DNA from 4 places in the Paenibacillus sp. CAA11 genome. Region 4 is predicted to be linked to each of the others. Evidence: riboswitches for the same ligand, from Rfam matches in the RefSeq annotation. Region 4 holds a riboswitch; each other region holds the start of a gene.
What was found. A riboswitch is a leader RNA that binds a small molecule or an ion and turns the genes downstream of it on or off. The one in region 4 is predicted to bind thiamine pyrophosphate.
Positions count from the first base shown of each region.

Region 1: linked by a shared signal. The riboswitch ahead of thiS (sulfur carrier protein ThiS) and the one ahead of tenA (thiaminase II) in region 4 are both predicted to bind thiamine pyrophosphate.
Region 2: linked by a shared signal. The riboswitch ahead of DCC85_RS02440 (ABC transporter substrate-binding protein) and the one ahead of tenA (thiaminase II) in region 4 are both predicted to bind thiamine pyrophosphate.
Region 3: linked by a shared signal. The riboswitch ahead of DCC85_RS17675 (ECF transporter S component) and the one ahead of tenA (thiaminase II) in region 4 are both predicted to bind thiamine pyrophosphate.

Region 1 covers NZ_CP028922.1:2,579,322-2,584,170, reverse strand. Annotated here, with positions in the region: gene DCC85_RS11910 (hypothetical protein) at 1-137, shown strand, start outside; gene DCC85_RS11905 (ABC-F family ATP-binding cassette domain-containing protein) at 268-1,818, shown strand; TPP riboswitch at 1,841-1,952, shown strand; gene thiS (sulfur carrier protein ThiS) at 2,149-2,352, shown strand; gene DCC85_RS11895 (MoeB/ThiF family adenylyltransferase) at 2,433-3,518, shown strand; gene DCC85_RS11890 (response regulator transcription factor) at 3,593-4,282, shown strand; gene DCC85_RS11885 (C40 family peptidase) at 4,350-4,849, opposite strand, start outside.
Region 2 covers NZ_CP028922.1:554,458-559,306, forward strand. Annotated here, with positions in the region: gene DCC85_RS02425 (ABC transporter ATP-binding protein) at 1-834, opposite strand, end outside; gene DCC85_RS02430 (ABC transporter permease) at 856-1,620, opposite strand; gene DCC85_RS02435 (thiamine-binding protein) at 1,617-1,910, opposite strand; gene DCC85_RS02440 (ABC transporter substrate-binding protein) at 2,033-3,079, opposite strand; TPP riboswitch at 3,188-3,298, opposite strand; gene DCC85_RS02445 (pyridoxamine 5'-phosphate oxidase family protein) at 3,450-3,863, shown strand; gene DCC85_RS02450 (cold-shock protein) at 4,253-4,453, shown strand; gene DCC85_RS02455 (cold-shock protein) at 4,530-4,763, shown strand.
Region 3 covers NZ_CP028922.1:3,781,425-3,786,273, reverse strand. Annotated here, with positions in the region: gene DCC85_RS17685 (helix-turn-helix domain-containing protein) at 1-217, shown strand, start outside; gene asd (archaetidylserine decarboxylase) at 594-1,415, opposite strand; TPP riboswitch at 1,577-1,696, shown strand; gene DCC85_RS17675 (ECF transporter S component) at 1,777-2,382, shown strand; gene DCC85_RS17670 (ABC transporter ATP-binding protein) at 2,382-3,980, shown strand; gene DCC85_RS17665 (energy-coupling factor transporter transmembrane component T family protein) at 3,981-4,784, shown strand; gene DCC85_RS17660 (NAD-dependent epimerase/dehydratase family protein) at 4,842-4,849, opposite strand, start outside.
Region 4 covers NZ_CP028922.1:968,781-973,629, forward strand. Annotated here, with positions in the region: gene DCC85_RS04370 (ABC transporter permease) at 1-1,070, shown strand, start outside; gene DCC85_RS04375 (SLOG family protein) at 1,191-1,766, shown strand; TPP riboswitch at 1,893-1,996, shown strand; gene tenA (thiaminase II) at 2,160-2,846, shown strand; gene thiM (hydroxyethylthiazole kinase) at 2,900-3,739, shown strand; gene thiD (bifunctional hydroxymethylpyrimidine kinase/phosphomethylpyrimidine kinase) at 3,736-4,557, shown strand; gene thiE (thiamine phosphate synthase) at 4,554-4,849, shown strand, end outside.

The DNA.
Region 1 (4,849 bases), 1.6 Mb from region 4:
GTGTCGATCTAAGCAGCGGTATTAAATATTATTATCGTGAGTCTTGTAAGGGTAGCTATAAGCTTGAGGAAGTTTTTACGAATGAGCGTGAAGCAGCGGTGAGAGGATATTTTGAGGCTCCTTGTCTGACTAAATAGCTTTAATTTCGCTAAGGGATGAACACGATATTTCGGAAGTATGGCTCCTTGTGTTAATATAAGAGGGAATGCCGTAAATAGAGGCTGATAAGGCATTCATTATCATAGTGATAGGAGCCGTTTCATTACAATGAGTTTATTGACTGTAGATAATTTGTCTCATAATTTTGGAGACCGCACATTATTTAAGAATGTATCCTTTCGTTTACTGGCAGGCGAGCATGTAGGCTTGGTCGGTGCGAATGGGGTGGGAAAATCGACCTTAATGAATATACTCACCGGACAGCTGCTGAAGGACAGCGGAAAGGTAGAGTGGACGCCTAAGGTACGTTATGGTTACCTGGATCAGCATACAAAATTGACGCCAGGCAAGACGATTCGCGATGTCCTGAAAGACGCTTTTCTTCCTCTGCTGGAATTGGAGCAAGAGATGATGACCATTACAGAGAAAATGAGTGACGCCACACCGGAAGAGCTGGAAGAGCTTCTTGTACAGATGGGCGATATTCAGGAACAGCTGGAGCTGGGAGATTTCTATCTTATCGATGTTAAGGTGGAGGAAATGGCAAATGGTCTCGGGCTATCGGCTATCGGCTTAGATCGAGACGTGTCCGCCCTGAGCGGTGGTCAGCGGACAAAGGTACTGCTTGCCAAGCTTCTGCTGGAGAAGCCGAATGTTCTTCTCCTTGATGAGCCAACCAACTACCTGGACGTCGAGCATATTCAATGGTTGACGAATTACCTTCAAGAATATCCTTATGCCTTCATTCTGATCTCTCACGATACAGAGTTTATGAACAAGGTTGTTTCGGTCATTTACCATTTAGAATTTGCTAAATTGACCCGGTATTCGGCCAACTATGAGAAATTTCTTGAGATGGCTGATATCAATAAGAATCAGCATATTGATGCTTATGAGAAGCAGCGGGAGTATATTAAGAAACAGGAAGATTTTATTCAGCGCAATAAGGCCAGATATTCAACATCCGGCCGAGCTAAGAGCCGGGAGAAACAGCTGGACCGTCTGGAGCGAATCGATAAGCCGGAGGAAGCAGCTAAGCCTGTATTCGGCTTCAAAGAATCTCGCGCCAGCGGCAAGACGGTTTTCGAAGGAATTGATTTTGAGATCGGTTATTCCCATGCCCTGCTGCCGAAGATGAGTATGACTATTGAACGCGGCGAGAAGATAGCTATTGTTGGCTGTAATGGTGTGGGAAAATCAACACTGCTAAAGACCATTTTAGGGAAAATCCCACCAGTTAGCGGCAAAACATACACCGGCGATTTCCTGTATCCTGCTTACTTCGAGCAAGAAGTGCGTCCCGGGAATTTAACTCCAATCGATGACGTATGGAACGAATTCCCGCATCTGAATCAGCATGAGGTTCGTGCTCACTTGGCCCGCTGCGGTCTTAAGAACGAGCATATTACCCGTCAGCTCAGTGCACTAAGCGGTGGCGAGCAGGCGAAGGTACGTTTATGCAAGCTGATGATGCGTGAGACAAACTGGATTCTATTTGACGAACCTACGAATCACCTGGATGTTGCCGCCAAGGAAGAGCTAAAGCGGGCACTTAAGGAATTCAAAGGTACTGTGCTGCTTGTATCACACGAACCTGATTTCTATGAAGACTGGGTAACCAAGGTATGGGATGTTGAAGCTTGGTCAACACATAACTAAATCACTCCAGTTACACAATTGAATTATTCACTAGGGGAGCTGCGAATTAGGCGGCTGAGACGGGGGATGAATCTGCCGGACCCTTACAACCTGATCTGGATTATGCCAGCGTAGGGAAGTGGGTATTCGATATGGACATACGGCCTTTGCGGCGTATATTAATATGATCAGCGGAACAATACGGTGATTTTTAGTACAGTCACTGTGAAGACTTGCTGAACGCAGCCATATCGAGAATAGAGCCGCTTCCTTATGGAGGCGGTTCTTTGTTTGCTTGTTATTCAAGAACCCCTCCTTGGCTAACTTGAACGAAGGAGGAACAGCTTGGCTATGAAATTAACTATTAATGGACAGCTCGTTACCTGTTCTGGGAAAACAAGGACTATAAAGGAGCTGCTCACATATATTGGGCTGCATATGAACTCGGTTGTCGTGGAGGTCAATCATCAGATTGTGCCTATTGAGCAGCAGGCAAAGGAGCAGCTGCAGGACGGGGACCGCATAGAAATTATTCATTTTGTCGGAGGCGGATAAAAATAAAAATAATTATCTGCAAAGGCTATGATAGAATGTTTGGAGTAACGGGTTATAGTACGGCAGGGAGGAAATAGTTCATGCAAGAAAGCGACGTAAATGTAGAACAGACAGATGATAAAAAACTTCAGGTTCCTGAGGAAGAGGTGGAGCGCTACTCCAGACAGATCCGATTCGCTCCGATCGGCACCAAAGGCCAGGCAAAGCTGCTGCAATCCCACGTGCTTATTATTGGAGCGGGCGCACTGGGAACAGCAATTGCGGAAACACTGGCCCGAGGAGGCGTAGGAAGGCTCACGATCGCAGACAGAGATTATGTTGAATGGAGTAATCTGCAGCGTCAGCAGCTATTCTCTGAAGCGGATGCGAAGGAGAGACTACCGAAAGCGATCGCAGCTAAGCAAAGACTATCTGCCATCAATTCTAAAGTCGAGGTAGACGCGAGGGTAATGGATGTTACGGCAGAGGAACTTGAGCTTTTGGTCAAGGAAGTGGACCTGATTATGGATGCTACAGACAATTTTGAGACTAGATTAGTAATCAATGATATTTCTCAAAAGTGGCAGATTCCTTGGATTTATGGCGGCTGTGTAGGGAGCTATGGTATGACTTTTACCGTTCTTCCGGGTGATACACCTTGTCTTAACTGCCTCTTGCGTTCCGTTCCTTTCGGAGGGGATACCTGCGATACGGCGGGGATTATTCCTATGGCTGTTCACACGGTGGTTGCCCATCAGACAACAGAAGCCTTTAAGCTGCTAACCGGCCAGCAAGCTGCTCTGCGTGGAACCCTTCTGTCCTTCGATCTGTGGAGGAATGAACAAACTTCAATTAAGGTTGAGAATGCCAAGCAAGAGGATTGTCCTTCCTGCGGGCCAAACGCGGTATTTCCTTATTTGTCTGCAGAGAATCGAACCCGAAGTGAAGTTCTCTGCGGCAGGGATACGGTTCAGATCAGGCCGCCGTTCCGGCGGGAGATTGATTTGTCTCAGGCTGCCCAAAAACTTGAAGCCTTATGCGAAGGCAAGGTCGAGCGCAATCCCTTCTTGCTCGCTTATTCCATTGGAGGTCACAGAATGGTGCTATTTAAGGATGGACGCGCGTTAGTTCATGGAACGAAGAATATCGCGGAGGCTAAGACTCTGTATACACGTTATTTCGGCTAGAGGTATGAAGTCATTCCTCCTGTTGCAGAATAAGCAGAAGCACCGTGAATTTGGGTAAGAGGTGGCTGCTCAACTTGGAGGATTATATTCTGTTTATCAAGGATACCGACCCGACATACGCCTATATCATATCCCGAAAGCTGGCTGAACAAGGATTGGCTGTATTAACTGTAGACCAAACTGAACAAGTACAGGAACAGCTGAGGGAATCTAAGCCGATAGCCCTGCTTCTGGCGATAGACTGCGATCAAGATATTAGACTACGGTGGCTTGCACAGTTTAGAAGAGAAGCTAATGACATACTAATTCCGGTCATTGTCGTTGAACGGTGTCCATCAACAACTAGTCTGACTAGAGCGTTTGAGGCCGGAGCAGATGATTATTTGGGAAAAGGGGCACCTGTAGAAGAGTTGGCGGTCAGGCTGCGTCATTTACACAGCTTGTTTCGCAGGATGCAGCTGGATGAATTGTCTGTCTTAGCCTATGAGGATTTGCGTATAAGGCTACATGACCGCAAGGTCTATCGCGGGGAAGAGCTAATCAAATTGACGCCTAAGGAATATGAGCTGCTAGTATTCCTCGTTCATCGAGTTCACCGGGTTTGCTCACGAGAAGTGCTGCTTCAGGAAGTATGGGGTTATGAGTTTAATGTGGAGACGAACGTAGTGGACGTCTATATCAGACATTTGCGGGGGAAAATAGATCGGGGACGTTCACGTAAACTGATCCACACGGTTCGGGGAACAGGATATTTACTTGAGTGACTGTTGCCTAATAAGAGAGGCCCTATCCAATTGGATAAGGCCTCATTTGAGTGCTTAGGAATATGATTTAAAGAACGCGGCGTGCACTTAAATAAGTTCTCTTCCAGTTGCCGCTGTTCAAATTGGAGATCGTAACGCCCGGCTTACCATAAGTGTGCAAGATCTTACCGTTTCCGGCATAGATAGCTACATGTGTAACGTTATGGCCGTTCGCGCGGCTGCCGCTGGAGAAGAACACTAGATCCCCTACGCGCAGGCTGGCTTTAGATACAAATTTACCTACTTTAGATTGCTGAGCGGAAGTACGTGGAAGGGTAATTCCATAATGCTTAAAGACGTATTTTGTAAAAGAGGAGCAATCAAAATTTTTAGTGGTTGATGTAGATGCACCAAATTTATAAGGTCTACCTAAGAACTTCTTGCCATAGTTGATGATTTGCTGTCCTTTGGACACGCTGGTGCTCTGCGCTGTTGTTTGTGCATGAACGGTTTGTTGGCCGACTGCGGCGAATGCTGTGAAAGCAATTGTAGTTGCCAGTCCTACTGCCATTACCTTTTGGATATATC
Region 2 (4,849 bases), 410 kb from region 4:
GCGCTGCTCTTCCCGCAGAAGGCCGGTCATCTCCCGGCGGAGGCGTAGGAATTCAGCATCTTCGGTGATTTCCTCGCGGCGGGGCCTTGGGAAAGGCACCTGAATGGTGCGCAGGATAGAGGCGGGACGCCCGGAGAGCAGAATGATCCGGTCAGAGAGCAGCAGTGCTTCCTCAATGCTGTGCGTGATGAACAGCACCGTCCGGCGGTGCTTCTCCCACAGGTCCAGCAGCCAGTGCTGCATGTCGCCTCGGGTCAGCGCATCCAGTGCGCTGAACGGTTCATCGAGGCACATGACCTCCTGCGGGCTGAGCAGCCCGCGCAGGAAGGCAGCCCGCTGCTGCATTCCGCCGGACAGCATGTGCGGGTAGGCGTCCGCGAAGCTGCCCAGGCCCGCCTTGTCCAGCCATTCGCGCGCCTCTTCGCGCGCCGCCTTGGCTGGCGTCCCGGCGATCTCCTGGGCAAGGATGACGTTGTCCAGCGTCGTCCGCCAAGGGAAGAGCGCCGGCTGCTGGGGCACATAGGCGATATGGCCGCGCTGTCCGGTAATGTCGCGGCCCTCAAGCAGCACGCTTCCGCCTTCATCCGGCTTGGTCAGCCCGCCGATGATATGGAACAGCGTGCTCTTGCCGCAGCCGGAAGGGCCAACGATCGAGACGAATTCGCCGGAAGCAACGTTGAAGGAGAGGTTGTCTAATACTTCAACCTTGTGGCGCCCATTCGAATAGCTCTTGCGCAGCTCCCGAATTTCCAGTACCGGCTGCTGCGAAGCAGAGCGGTTGTCTGACAGGCTGTCCTTAGGCTTGTTCAAGTTAAAGTTCAAGTTCATATTCATATTCATATGAGGGAAGCCTCCTTATTTCCGTTCCGGCTTATAGCGGCTCAGCCAGCGCTCCAGCAGGGCGATCAAGACGAACATCGCCAGGCTGATGACGACAATGATGAGAATGGCAATGAATACACGGTCAGTCCGAAATGAGGACTTCTGCATTTTCATGTAATAGCCGATGCCCTTCTCAGCGCCCAGCCATTCCGCAATAACTGCGCCCATGACACTGTATGTCGCAGAGATCTTTATGCCCGACAGCATGGAAGGAATGGCATAAGGAAATTCCAGCTTGCGGAAGATTTGTCCCTTCTCAGCGCCAGCCATCTCCATATAGTTGCGCATCAAGGGATCCGTTCTGTTCAGGCCGTCCATCGTCGCTACCGCAACGGGGAAGAAGCACACCAGCGTAATCAGTATAATTTTAGGAAGAATGCCGAAGCCGAACCAGATCATCAGCAGAGGGCCGAGCGCAATTGTAGGCACGTTCTGGCTCAAGATAAGCAGCGGATAGAGGGCTGATTTGACAAGAGGAAGCCGGTGCAGCAGGAAGGCAACTATCAGTCCGGTTAGAACGCCAACAGCAAACCCGATCAGCGTCAGCTGCAGAGTGGCCTTCGTATGATCCCACAGTCCGGCCGCTCCGGCCGCAGCTTCCCGCCCGATATCCGCAGGGCTTGGCAGGATCCATTTGTCTACGTGAAAGACATCGACCGCCAGCTCCCAAGCGGCCAAAAACAAGAGGACCGCCACGAGGGGCGGCCACACGCTTGTCCATATTTGACTCTTCTTCACGGGCGATATTTCTCCGTCAGCTTATCCATGCTTGCGCCGTCCGGCGTGTACAGGATCTTGATCTGGGAGATAATGCTGTGACTTCCGAATTCGACAACAGCCTCGTTCATTTGGCGGACGATGTCCAGGAGCTCGGTCAGCTCGCCCTCCATAGTGGTCTCCAGCGCATTGACCTGGTGCTTGACGCCGGAGGCCTGAATCACCTCGATGGCCCGGTCAACGTAAGGAATGACGTCCTCGCCGCCCGGCGTCTTAGGAATAATCTGAATACTAAGCAGTGTGTTAGCCATGGTAACAACCTCGCTTTTCACATAATAATAGCTTTATTTATAGAATGAGCTAAAGATATGAATGTTATAGGGCCGTATTAGGCCGTTATATATAGAAAGATCAATGTAAATCTTAGTTCAATCTATTTAGCTGGCAGAAAATCGTTGGTGTAGGCTTTGGCAGCATCAAGCGGCTTGTCTAGCAGCTTTCGTTCATACATCCAGTCGGCATAGCCCTTCCATACGGATTCCTTCTGCTCTCCCCAGCGCGGAGCGTCGTCCTGATAGCGGGGGCTCAGCCATTTCTGGCTGGCGGTGACCAGCTTCTCATCCAGGTCAGGTACGGCCTTAACCAGAATCTTAGCTGCCTCGTCGGGATGGTCGATCGCATATTGGTAGCCCTTGGCAGTGGCTCGCATGAACGCCTTCACCAGCTCCGGGTCCTCCTGGATGGTCTTCTCGTTGGTGGCGATGACCGGAGTATAGTAGTCCAACTGCTTGGAATAATCTTTAACATAGAGCATGTTCAGTGGCTCGCCGCGCAGCTGGGCTTCAATGCCTGTCCAGGCGTAGTAAATCCAAGCGAAGTCGATATCCCGCTTGACCGCAGTGAAATAATCCGCATCCCCGATGTTGATTTTCTTCACCTTGCTTACATCTGCTCCCTGCAGGTCCATGATGGATTTCATGACGGCTTCTTCAACAGGGGAACCCCAGCCGCCGTAGCTCTTGCCTTCAAAATCTTTAGGCGATTTGATGTTCCGGTCAACCGGAGCGGCAAAGCCGGAGGTATTATGCTGAATGACAGCAGCGATCGAGACTAGAGGCACACCTTGGGTTCGCGCTTGGGTCACGCCTTCCTGGTAGCTGATGCCGAATGGAACTGTGCCGGAAGCGATCATGGTGTCAGCACCGGCATCGCTTGGCTGAATAATGTCTACCTTCAGTCCTTCTTCCGCATAGTAGCCTTGATCCTGGGCCACATAAATCCCGGTATGGTTCGTATTTGGCGTCCAGTCCAGTACGAATTTGACCTCACGTAGGCTTTGGGATTTGTCCCCTTGTGCGGTCGTGCTGCTCTCTGAGTTCTTGTTGCCAGTCGCTGCGTTGTTCGAGCCGCAGCCTGCTGCGGCAAACAGCAGCACCGCACTGCATAACAGCAGCAGAGATACTTTACTTCTTCTCTTCATGATACGGTCTCTCTCCTTAATTACAATAATTCCCGCTGGGTAATGACCGCATAAAAAAAGACGCCCCCGACGGGACGCCTCGCGCACTCGATGAACATGTAAATAGACATTCATACGAATCTAACTTTCCTACGCTGGCATTATCCAGATCAGGTATAAGGGTCAGTGTCTAAGGACACACTCTCAGCCGGCCAAGTTCCAGCTCCCCTGTATGAAATTTGCGGGTATTGCTATTGCCATTATAGCCTCCGGCTGACGAAGATGTCCAGCAGGAAGTATGAGGATCCTTTGGCTGCTTGAGGATTCATATTTTGGAATAAGGGTACACTACTATTGAAAATGACTTTACAGAAAAAGGAGTGCAAGCCCCATGGCTAACACGCTGGAGAGCAAGATCGGCCGCGCTTTAGAGGAGAATAAGTTCGCTGCGTTTGCTACGGTGGAAGGCGGCAAACCAAAGGTACGATATATGGCGCTGTATCATGACGGCCTGGAGATTTATATGGCTACCGATAAAAAGACGCATAAGGTACAAGAGTTGGAACAGAACTCTAACGTCTTCCTGCTGCTTGGATACGAGAAGGGGGGAACCGGGGATGTTCTAGAAATTGAAGGCACCGCCAAGATTAGTGACAACGAAGAATTGAAGAAGAGCGTGTGGCGGGACGAATTCAGCCGCTGGCTGGATGGCCCCAATGATCCCGATTATGTGGTTCTCAAGATTACCCCTAGCCGGATTGAAGTGCTGAATGAAGGCGGAGAGAATGAGGTTTGGACAGCTTAAAACATCTACGAGGTAGCCTGGAGAATGGCATCCGGGCTACCTCTGATTGGTGAAACCCTGAACCTTTATGATTACCGGAGCCCTTGACGAGGGCTTGGCGGGACATAAGACATACGGGAAGCCGGGCACCTAAAAGGCCTTTCCGCCCAATTTGATCTGCTGCATTTGCTTTTTCCTGGAAAGCGGTTTATAATAAGAATAACTGATCGATCGTAAGCGATATTCACGTATTGAAAAGAGTGTCACTTTGAATTCGAGGATGGAACTTTTTTCAATGTGTGAATTTTTTATTGAGCTAGATGTACGGTGCCCGCTTTGCTGAAGCGGTCTGAGTGTCTGCGATAAATTGAAAAGGAACATGTTAATTTATTTTAGGGAGGCAACCCCACATGGAAACAGGAACAGTTAAATGGTTTAACGCAGAGAAAGGCTTTGGCTTCATCGAAGTTGAAGGCGGAGCAGACGTATTCGTGCATTTCAGCGCAATCACTGGCGAAGGCTTCAAGACTTTGGACGAAGGCCAACGCGTTCAATTTAACATTGTTGAAGGCAACCGTGGACCACAAGCTGACAACGTTGTAAAACTGTAATAACCACTGGTGGATCCTGCCCTTAACTTGATTGTTAAGGGCAGTTTTCTTTTTATTCTGATCTAGGAGGGAAACCATGAACTACCGTAAAAAAACGTCTGAAGAAGTACCCGAGGAGCTTACGCCCATTTGGTCCTGCACAAGTGAAAGCTGCAATGGCTGGATGAGGGATAACTTTGCGTTTGACTACAGTCCGGTCTGTCCGCTCTGCTCTTCAGCAATGGAGAAAGGGAGCAAAATGCTTCCCCTTCTGGTCAATAACAATACGGATATGAAGTCGCTCAAGAAGGGCGTATCCATTCAGCCTTAAGGCCGGTGCGTAAACCGTATAATGAACAAAGAACCGCCGATTTTCCCAGCTTTGCCTAGGGGAAGCGGCGGTTCTTTGTTTTTGTC
Region 3 (4,849 bases), 2.1 Mb from region 4:
GTCACCACGTTATTTTTCCATTAAGTTCAAAGAGATCACGGGCTCCTCGGTACAATCTTATATTATTAAATGCCGGATTGATCGTGCCCGGCACCTGCTTCTTCATGAGGGCATGAATGTAACGGAGGTTGCTGACGCGCTTGGTTACCGCGATATCTTCTTCTTCAGTCGGCAATTTAAGCAGTATACCGGCAAGAGCCCTTCTGAAATTCGTTAATATATGATTCGTTCGATGCGATAGAGGGTAATGAGTGGTTATAGCCTTTTTTAGACTCTGGAAAAGGAGGTGTAAGTATATCATGAGCAGACGACGGATGCGCAGCCGCAGCTCCTACTCGCCAGGCTGGAGCATTTTTCGAAATCGCCTGCGCCGGCTAAAGCCCCCAGGTAGAAGCGAAGATTACTGGTTTTAATACTTAGAGGAATCTCTGAAACTCATTTATATCATAGAGAAGAGGGTGCCCCAAAAGTTAATTTTGGAACACCCTCACCAACAAAATAGGATACTATTCGTTAACGAGCAAGGAGCTAAGCGAGAATCAACCGCTTAGCTCCTTGCTTGTTAGCATCTGGATCTTAAGGACTCTTAATGTTTATTGCACACCAGGCTCCTTCGTAGAGGCCTTGGTGGGCCGATGAAATCGGCCAAGCGGCTGCCCCATCTTGACAGAGACTCCGGGGGCCAGCTGCGGAAGAGGCTCGAAGGTTCTCGTTTGCGTCAGCAGCACCACCGTAGAACCGAATTCAAAATAAGCGAGATCATCGCCCCGGTTCCATTCTCCGGCTGCTTCATCCACATATTTAATGCTGCTGACATTCATGGCACCTACCTTGACCACAGCCACCTCACCAAGCTCATGGGAGATATACGTGATCAGCCGCTCGTTCCGGCTTAGTACCGACTTCATATGGGTCATACCGAAATCATTAACAGGGTATACCTTGCCTTTGATATGCTCGCTTTCCAGCTTACGCCCTGCTACCGGAGTGTGAATCCGGTGATAGTCGGTAGGGCTTAAGTAGAGCACAAAAAAGAAACCGTGCTTATACTTGTCCATATAAGGAGAGTGATTCAGCAGTTCTGCAATCGTATAATTCTGACCTTTAACATTCAAAATGGTCCCCGCATCAATCGGCCCCATCGCTGTAATCAGAGAATCCACAGGACTGATCATCATGTCGGGCTCGCTATGAATGGGACGCATGCCGGGTTTGAGGCGGCGGGTAAAAAATTCATTAAGTGTCCGATATTCGCTGAGTTCCTTTTCCGCTTCATGGAGCGGAATATGATAAGCCTTTGCAAACATAGGAATGATATGGCGGCTTAGGCTCGAGTGGGAGAAACGGCCTGTCATCGCCGCAATCCACTTTCGGGAGGATAGTTCCGTAAAGAGCCGCATCATTCTTTTAGCCATGGGAAATCCCCTTTCAAATCCATTGCAGGCAGGTGTAGTTAATCTAAACCGCTTCCGCTAATATTGACATAAAACAGAGGGTAAATCAACATAACAAAGGTTACAGTGTGAAAAAATACCCTTGATTGTTCACATCTTTCTGGTGTATGTTATTGACAATTGCATAGCGATACGGGTGCCCGGGGATGATAGCCGGGCTGAGATTGCAGCTACATATATCCGCTGCTGACCGTCAATCTGAACTGGATAATGCCAGCGTAGAGAATCGTCCGTACTCTTTTTTTCGGTTACCCGTCTGCGCATGTCCTGACGGTTTTTTTGCGTGCAATTCAATTCGATTAGGGAAAAAGGAGAGGATTGTATGGAGGCTTTAGTAAACACTCGAAAAGGAAAGGGATTAAGCTTAAGCGATTTGCTGGTTACCGTGCTTGTATCGCTGGTTCTTGGGGTGGTGTACCACTTCTGGGGCTCGGTTTCGAATCTGCTGGACCCCTTGTTCATTCAGGCCGATGAATTGGTATACGGTGTATGGTTCCTGGCGCCAACGCTTGTCTTCTTGTTAATTCGCAAGCCGGGGGTAGCCCTGATTGCAGAGCTCGCAGCCGCGCATGTAGAAATTCTATTCGGGAGCGGGTGGGGTCTGCAGCTGGTCTTATATGGGCTTATTCAAGGACTTGGAGCGGAGCTGGTCTTCGCGGCCTTCCGGTATAAGAAGTTCTCTGCCGGTGTTGCAGCTCTGGCAGGCGTTGGGGCGGCGATCGGTTCCCTAATCCCTGATGTGCTGTACGGATATGCGGATTATGAGACTTGGATGCTAATTTATAAATACGGTCTGCGAATGGTAAGCTCTGCTGTCCTCGCAGGGTATTTGGCATATGCGTTGGTCAAAGCAGTGGAGGCAACCGGGGTAACGAACCAGCTTCGGCCTGTTCAGGACCAGGATTATGCGGCGCTGGATGAGAAGTAATGAGCTTACAAGAACATATCGTTGAAGAAAAGACGAATGCTTGTCCTGCATGGGTAGCAGCAGAGGTGCGGAACCTGAGGCTAAAGTTTGCCGGTGAGCCCGGCTTCGTATTCAAGGATTTCTCACTAAGCATATATACGGGGGAGAAGGTGCTTCTGCTTGGGCCGAGCGGCTGCGGCAAATCAACCCTGCTCCAAGTATTTAGCGGACTCATTCCAGGCGTAATTGAAGTTCCTATGAAATGGGAAGCAGGCATTATTCCAAAGTCATGGGGGTTTGTATTTCAGGACCCGGATACCCAGTTCTGCATGCCATATGCAGATGAGGAGCTGGCTTTCGTGTTGGAGAACCTCGGTATTCCGCGAGAAGAGATGCCTGCGTGCATGGATGATGCGCTGGAGAAGGTCGGCCTCAGCCTGCCGGACCGGCATGTGCCGATCGCTTCATTGTCACAGGGAATGAAGCAGCGTCTCGCGCTTGCCTCTGTGCTGCTTATGGACCCGGAAGTGCTGCTGCTGGATGAGCCTTCAGCGCTTCTGGACCCGATAGGGCGGGAGCAGATCTGGCAAGCGGTTCGGCATTCGTCGGAGGGCCGAACCGTAGTCATTGTAGAGCACCGAATTGAGGAGGTGCTGGACTACGTTGACCGGGTAATCCTTCTGGGCCCGGAGGGAAGGATCCTTGGGCAAGGGAAGCCCGAGGAAATCTTTGCCCGTTACCGGCAGGAACTGCAGGAATATGGCATTTGGTACCCGGGCGTATGGGAGGATTACGCCCGGTCTGTCCGGGGACGGCAGCAGTTGTCTCCGGCACCGGTGGAAGCAGCTGCGGCGGAATCGCAGCCTGGCCCATCTTCAAGGCTGGAACTTGCCGAGTTCCGCGGCTTCCGCGGAGACCGGGAAGCCATTGCCGTAGAGAAGGCGGAGGCCGCTCCCGGAGATTTCATCGCCGTGATGGGACCCAACGGAGCGGGGAAGAGCACCCTGCTATCAAGTCTAATGGGACTGCTGACTTCGGAAGGGGTCTATTCTCTGGACGGACAGCCTGCGGGCAAAAGCCAAAAAGGCGGGAGAAGATCACTGCGCAAGCGCCAAGTGGAGCGCACAATGGAGAAGCTCGGATTTGTGTTTCAGAATCCTGAATTTCAATTTGTTGCCGAGACCGTCGAAGCTGAAACCGGCTTCTCTCTTCAGGAGAAGGGGATGCCGCCAGCGGAAAGCGCTCTGCTGGTCCAGCGCTGTCTGGAGCGCTTTGGACTAAGCTCGCTAGGCCACCGCCATCCCTATCAGCTGTCGATGGGCCAGAAGCGGCGGCTTAGCGTAGCTACCGCAATGGTTGTGAGTAAGCCTGTGCTGCTGCTGGATGAACCGACGTTCGGACAGGATGCGGTCAATACTATTGCTATATTGGAGCTTTGCGAGAAGCTGCGCAGGCAGGGCACCATCATTATTATGGTGACGCATGAAGAGCACATTGCGAGGCTGTGGGCGACAGAGGTCTGGGAGCTCAGGCAGGGCCGGGTAGTGAAGCAGGTGACGACAGACCGTGGAAGGGTTCTTAAACGGCAAATTGCAGCATATAGAGAGGAGCTGCATTAGATGAGTGCTTTCTTAACCCCTATATTTCAAACACCGCTTCACCGGGCTAATCCGGTCGTTAAGCTAGTCCTGGTGATAACGATGTTTCTGATTACGCTGTTTACATACAGTCTTGATTTTATCGCCTATCAGACGGTGCTGCTCTTGTTATTGCTGTTCGGGCTAACCGGTCTTCCGCCGTGGAAGATTCTTGTGATTATGCTGCCCTTTCTGCTTGTGTTCGTATCTTCCGCCGTCTCCATGATTCTGTTTGGTAAGGGAGACCAGCTGTGGTGGCAGTGGGGGCTGATCCGCATCACGGAGGAGAGCTTCTATCGAGGCATTCATCTTGGTTTCAAGTCCGTAGCTTTGGGGACGGAGGGGCTTCTGTTTGTCCTGTCCACATCTTCTGTCTCGCTGTTCTATGCTTTGATGCAGAAGGCGAGGCTCCGTCCTAAATATGCATACAGTTTCATGGCCTCCATCCGTCTGCTGCCGATGGTATGGGAAGAATTCAAGACGAGAAGGGAAGCGCTTCGCATCCGCGGAGTCAGAAGGCCGCGAGGGCCGCGTGGGTATCTGCGCCTGGTCAAGTTGTATGGGGTGCCGCTCCTGGCACAGAGCATCCGAAGAGCGCACCGGGTGGCCACGGCGATGGAATCCAAGCAATTTGATGATAAACGCTCCCGCAGCTACTATTATCCTTCGGTGTACTCGGCATCCGATCTTCAGCTTGCTTTGCTGCTAGCCGGGGCGGTAGCAGCAGCAGTGCTGCTCACAGCCGCCTTTCCCTGGTTCGGCCTGAGTGATGTCCGGTATCATTAACAGGCACGAGGCCGCTTTCCCATTTTGGGAGAGCGGCCTCGTTTTTTCCAAGTACACCTATTTAG
Region 4 (4,849 bases):
ACAATGCTGTTATGTTCTTCATGGTGACGATCATCGTGGCTTCCTCCTTTACGGGAATCGGCACGATGCTGGCTGTCTCAGATCCCGGACTGTCGGAGATGGTTAATCCGTATGCGTTCACTTATCATTCGAATACGGAAAATGGGGAAGAAGAGAAGCATTTAAGTGAAATCGAGACCGCGCTTAAGCAAAGTAACATTTCTTACCAAAAGGCAGCTTTTATCCCTTTATTCACAGATCAGGGAACAGAGCTTATCAAGCTGAGTGAATACAATGCGATGACTGGTCTGCTCGGTTATGGCCCGGCCACTTTGAAAGAGGGAGAAGATGGCTTCCGCACTCCTGGCACTGTCGAACAGCGGAATGAATTCCGGAAAGAGAGCGAAGATGCTAAGCCAGCCGAGATCGAGCTTATTTTTATGAATAAAAAATATGAAGTTCATTTAATAGGCCCGGGGACCGAGAGAGTGGTTCCGGGAGGCAATAAAGATATGATTGTGATCTCGGACCGCTTGTACGAAAGCCTTAAAGCGGCGGGAGATTATGTTTCGATAGCCAAGACGGTACTCTACAATGTTGAGGATTGGAAGCAAACTCGTGATGCTGCCGAGAAGCTGAGCGCGTCCATTAATAAAGAGATGCCTGAGTATCCGTTGGAATCTTTGGTGCTGAACTGGGCCAATTCCAAGCAGTCTAACGGCATTATTCTGATTGTCAGCGGGCTTGTGGGTATCGTGTTCTTCACCTTTGCGGCCAGCTTTACCTATTCCAGGCTGTATGCCGATCTGTCCCGGGATGAGCAGCAGTACCGCATGATCTCCAAGATTGGACTCAGCCGGAAGGAGCTGAGGAAGGTTGTCACCAGGCAGCTCGTTCTGATGTTCTTCCTGCCGATTGTGCTGGCTGTAGTTCACAGTGCGGTAGCTTTTATGGCTCTCCAGCAGCTGATCGATTACAGCATGCTCGGGCATGCGCTCTCGCTGTATGCATTCTTCATCGCAGTGCAGGTTGTGTATTATTTCATTACACGCTGGCGTTATCTGCAGCATATGTACCAGAAGGTCGGCTAGAGAAGTGGTATAATGATATACAAGGAATGAATCCTAAAAGTCCTTCCGAAGAATGCAGCTTTCGGAAGGACTCTTTTATGCTGGCAAGCGCCGATTTAAGAAACAGCAAGGATGGGAACTATGAAGAATTTGCTCGTAACCGGTTATCGCGCCCATGAACTGAATATCTTTAATCAGAAGCATCAAGGCATTCCGTATATTATGAAGGCTCTTGAGAATAAGCTGGTCCCGCTGGTGGAAGAAGGCTTGGAATGGATCATTACGCCAGGACAATACGGGGTGGATTTATGGGCTGTAGAGGTGGCTATACAGCTCAAGAGCACATATCCGCACCTGAAGTGTTCTATACTGACAGCCTTCCAGTCCCAGGAGGAGAACTGGAAGGAGGACAAGCAGGAATATTTCCGCGAACTCCTGAGAGGCGTGGACTACTATGCGCCGGTTAGCAAGCAGCCTTATGCAGGCCCCTGGCAGTTCACCGCCCGCGACGAGCTGCTGCTGCGCAAGACCGATGGCATTCTGCTCGTCTATGATGAAGACGCCGGGGAAGGCAGCCCCAAGTTCATCCTTGAACGGGCACTGAAGAAGCAGCAACAGGACGGCTATGAGGTTATCCGGATCAGCTCGGAGGACATTCAGAGTGTAGCGGATGAAGAAGCCTTGGGTATGGATACATTTATGGATGAAATGCCCTGAGATGTTCAAGCAGCTCTATCCGTTTGCAATCAACAGGCCGATTCAAGCTCTGCAAATTTTAATTTGACTTCTTAGGCTGGGATAGGTACAGTTGTAGTGAAATAATGAATTTCCAAAATTACATAGGAAGTCCACTAGGGGAGCCGTCAGCGGCTGAGACAAGAGCATATCTTGGACCCTTTGAACCTGATCTAGTTCGTACTAGCGTAGGAAAGTGGAGCCGGCTCGTTATATATTGCCCCTTGTACTTTCATTAGTGACTAGTGAAGTACAGAACCTTGCCCCATAGCAGCCGCTCCAGTTCCCTGGAGCGGCTTTTTTGCGTTCCGTTTAAGCTGTGCGTGCGGGTCTTTAGAGTGCTTCCTGCAAGGCTATTATTCGGAGGTGGAGAACATGAGCTTTACCGCATCGCTCCGCAGACAGGCGGACGGCATTTTCGAGGCGATCTTTAACCATCCCTTTGTAAGGGGAATTGCAGAGGGGAAATTGCAGAGGGAACAGCTGATTCACTATGTCAAGCAGGACTTTGAATACTTAAACGCCTACATGCGCATCTATGGACTGGCCATATCCAAAAGCACAAGTCGGAAGGATATCGCTGTATTTAATGAGCAAATCTCGTTCATTCTGCACAGTGAGATTCATCCGCATCAGAACTTTTGCCAGGCTGCCGGGGTGACCTATGAGGAGCTGCAGGGATATCCGCTGGCTCCGTCCGCACATCATTATATTCGTCATATGCTTACGGCGGCATATGAAGGGAGTCTGGGAGAGATTATGGCCGTATTGTTGCCTTGTCCATGGACGTATCTGGAGATTGGCCAGAGGCTTCTGGAAGAGGTTCGTCCTTCAGAGTCCCACCCATTCTATGAGTGGATTCACTTCTATGGCGGTCAGTCCATGACCGTCACAGATCAGTTCCGGGAACGTGTAGATGCATGGGCGGAAACAACAACAGAGCTGGAACGAGCGAGAATGACCGAGCATTTCATGCTCAGCTGTCAGCTGGAGTATTTGTTCTGGGATATGGCTTACAAGCTTGAGGAATGGCCGGTTCAGTTAGAGGCTGCGGCACTGTAAGTCTGAACTCTCCTATTGAAAAATCAATCCAAGAGAAAAGTGAGGTTAGTCCCATGTTAGAACACCATATTTCGGGTCTTATTACTAAAATCCAGAGGGCCAAGCCGCTGATTCATAATATGACGAACGTAGTGGTCACCAATTTCACCGCCAATGGCCTGTATGCGCTCGGAGCTTCGCCGGTTATGGCGTATGCTCCAGAAGAGGTGGCGGATATGGCCAAGGTAGCTGGAGCCCTGGTCCTTAACCTCGGGACCCTATCCACAGAGCAGGTGGATGCCATGATCCTTGCAGGGCTGTCCGCGAATGCTCACGGAGTGCCTGTCCTGCTGGACCCGGTTGGCGCGGGCGCGACTGCCTTCCGGACGGAATCGGCGCTTCGTATTCTGCGTGAAGTGAAGGTGAGCCTGGTTCGCGGGAATGCAGCAGAGGTCGCGCATCTCCTTGGTGAAGCCCGGGAGATCAAGGGCGTTGACGCCGGCATAAGTGGAGCCGATGAGAATGCGGAGCTTGCGATCCGGGCCGCGCGTAAGCTGGAGGCTGTCGTCGCGATTACCGGCCGCGAGGATGCCATCTCGGATGGGCAGGGGTGCCGGATCATCAGCGGCGGGGATGCGCTGCTCACCCAGGTGACCGGAACCGGTTGCCTGCTGACATCCGTGCTGGGAGCGTTCGCAGCGGTTGAGAAGAACCTGCTGCTAGCCGGTACGGCCGGCCTGGCCTTCTACGGGGCAGCGGCATCCCGCGCAGCAGAACGAACCTCTGCCCAAGGGCCGGGCAGCTTCCAGATCGCTTTTCTCGATGAGCTGGCGAAGCTGCATCCGCATTCCCTGAAGGGGCATACGGCGATCAGAGAGCTTCAGGCCGAGCGAGCCGGAGGCCAGCAGGCATGAGCAATCACACCATTCCCACAGCGCTGACAATCGCCGGCTCAGACAGCGGCGGGGGGGCCGGCATTCAGGCGGATCTGAAGACATTTCAGGAGCTTGGGGTGTTCGGCATGTCTGCGATTACCGCCATCACGGTGCAGAATACCATGGGCGTATCCGGGGTCTATCCGCTGCCGCCGGAAGCGACGGCCGAGCAGATCGAGGCCGTGGGCTCAGACTTTACGGTCGGCGCCCTGAAGACCGGCATGCTGTTCAGCGCTGATATCATTGCGGCAGCGGCCGAGCAGATCCGAGCCTTTGGCTGGAAGAACGTGGTCGTTGACCCGGTCATGATTGCCAAAGGCGGCAGCGAGCTGCTCCAGCAGGAGGCGGTTCAGGCGCTGAAGGAGCTGCTGCTCCCGCTTGCGCGGGTCGTGACGCCGAACTTGCCCGAGGCCGAGGTGCTGTCCGGCCTTGCGATCAGGACGGCGGCAGACCGGAGGGAAGCCGCCAAGCGGATCGGCGCCTGCGGCCCGCAGGTGGTGGTCATCAAGGGCGGACATGCAGAGGGCAGCGAGCAGGTGGTGGACCTGCTCTATGACGGCACCGGCTTCTCTGAGCTGTCCGGCCCCCGCATTCACACCCCGCATACCCATGGCACAGGGTGTACGTTCTCGGCGGCGATTGCTGCCGAGATGGCTAAGGGGGCCGAGGTAGGGCAGGCAGTGGAGGTTGCCAGGGCTTTTATTCAGGCGGCGATCGAGGAGAATCTAGGATTGGGCCAGGGGCATGGCCCAACCAATCATTGGGCCTACCGCCGCAGACAGGCGGTGCGCTCATGACAGGCCGCTGGTCTGCTTCACAAGTTCGTGAGCTCTTGCGGATGTACCTGGTAGTCGGCAGTCAGAACTGCCGGTCCCATCCGCTGGAGGTCGTGGAGGAGGCCTTGGCCGGCGGGGCAACGCTTGTCCAGTTCCGCGAGAAGGGGCCTGGCGCACTCCGCGGCGCCCCGCTCAAGGAATTGGCACGTGAGCTTCAGGCCGCCTGCCGGCGCGCTGGCGTGCCGTTCATCGTCAATGACGATGTGGAGCTGGCGCTGTCCATTGATGCCGACGGGGTTCACGTCGGGCAGGA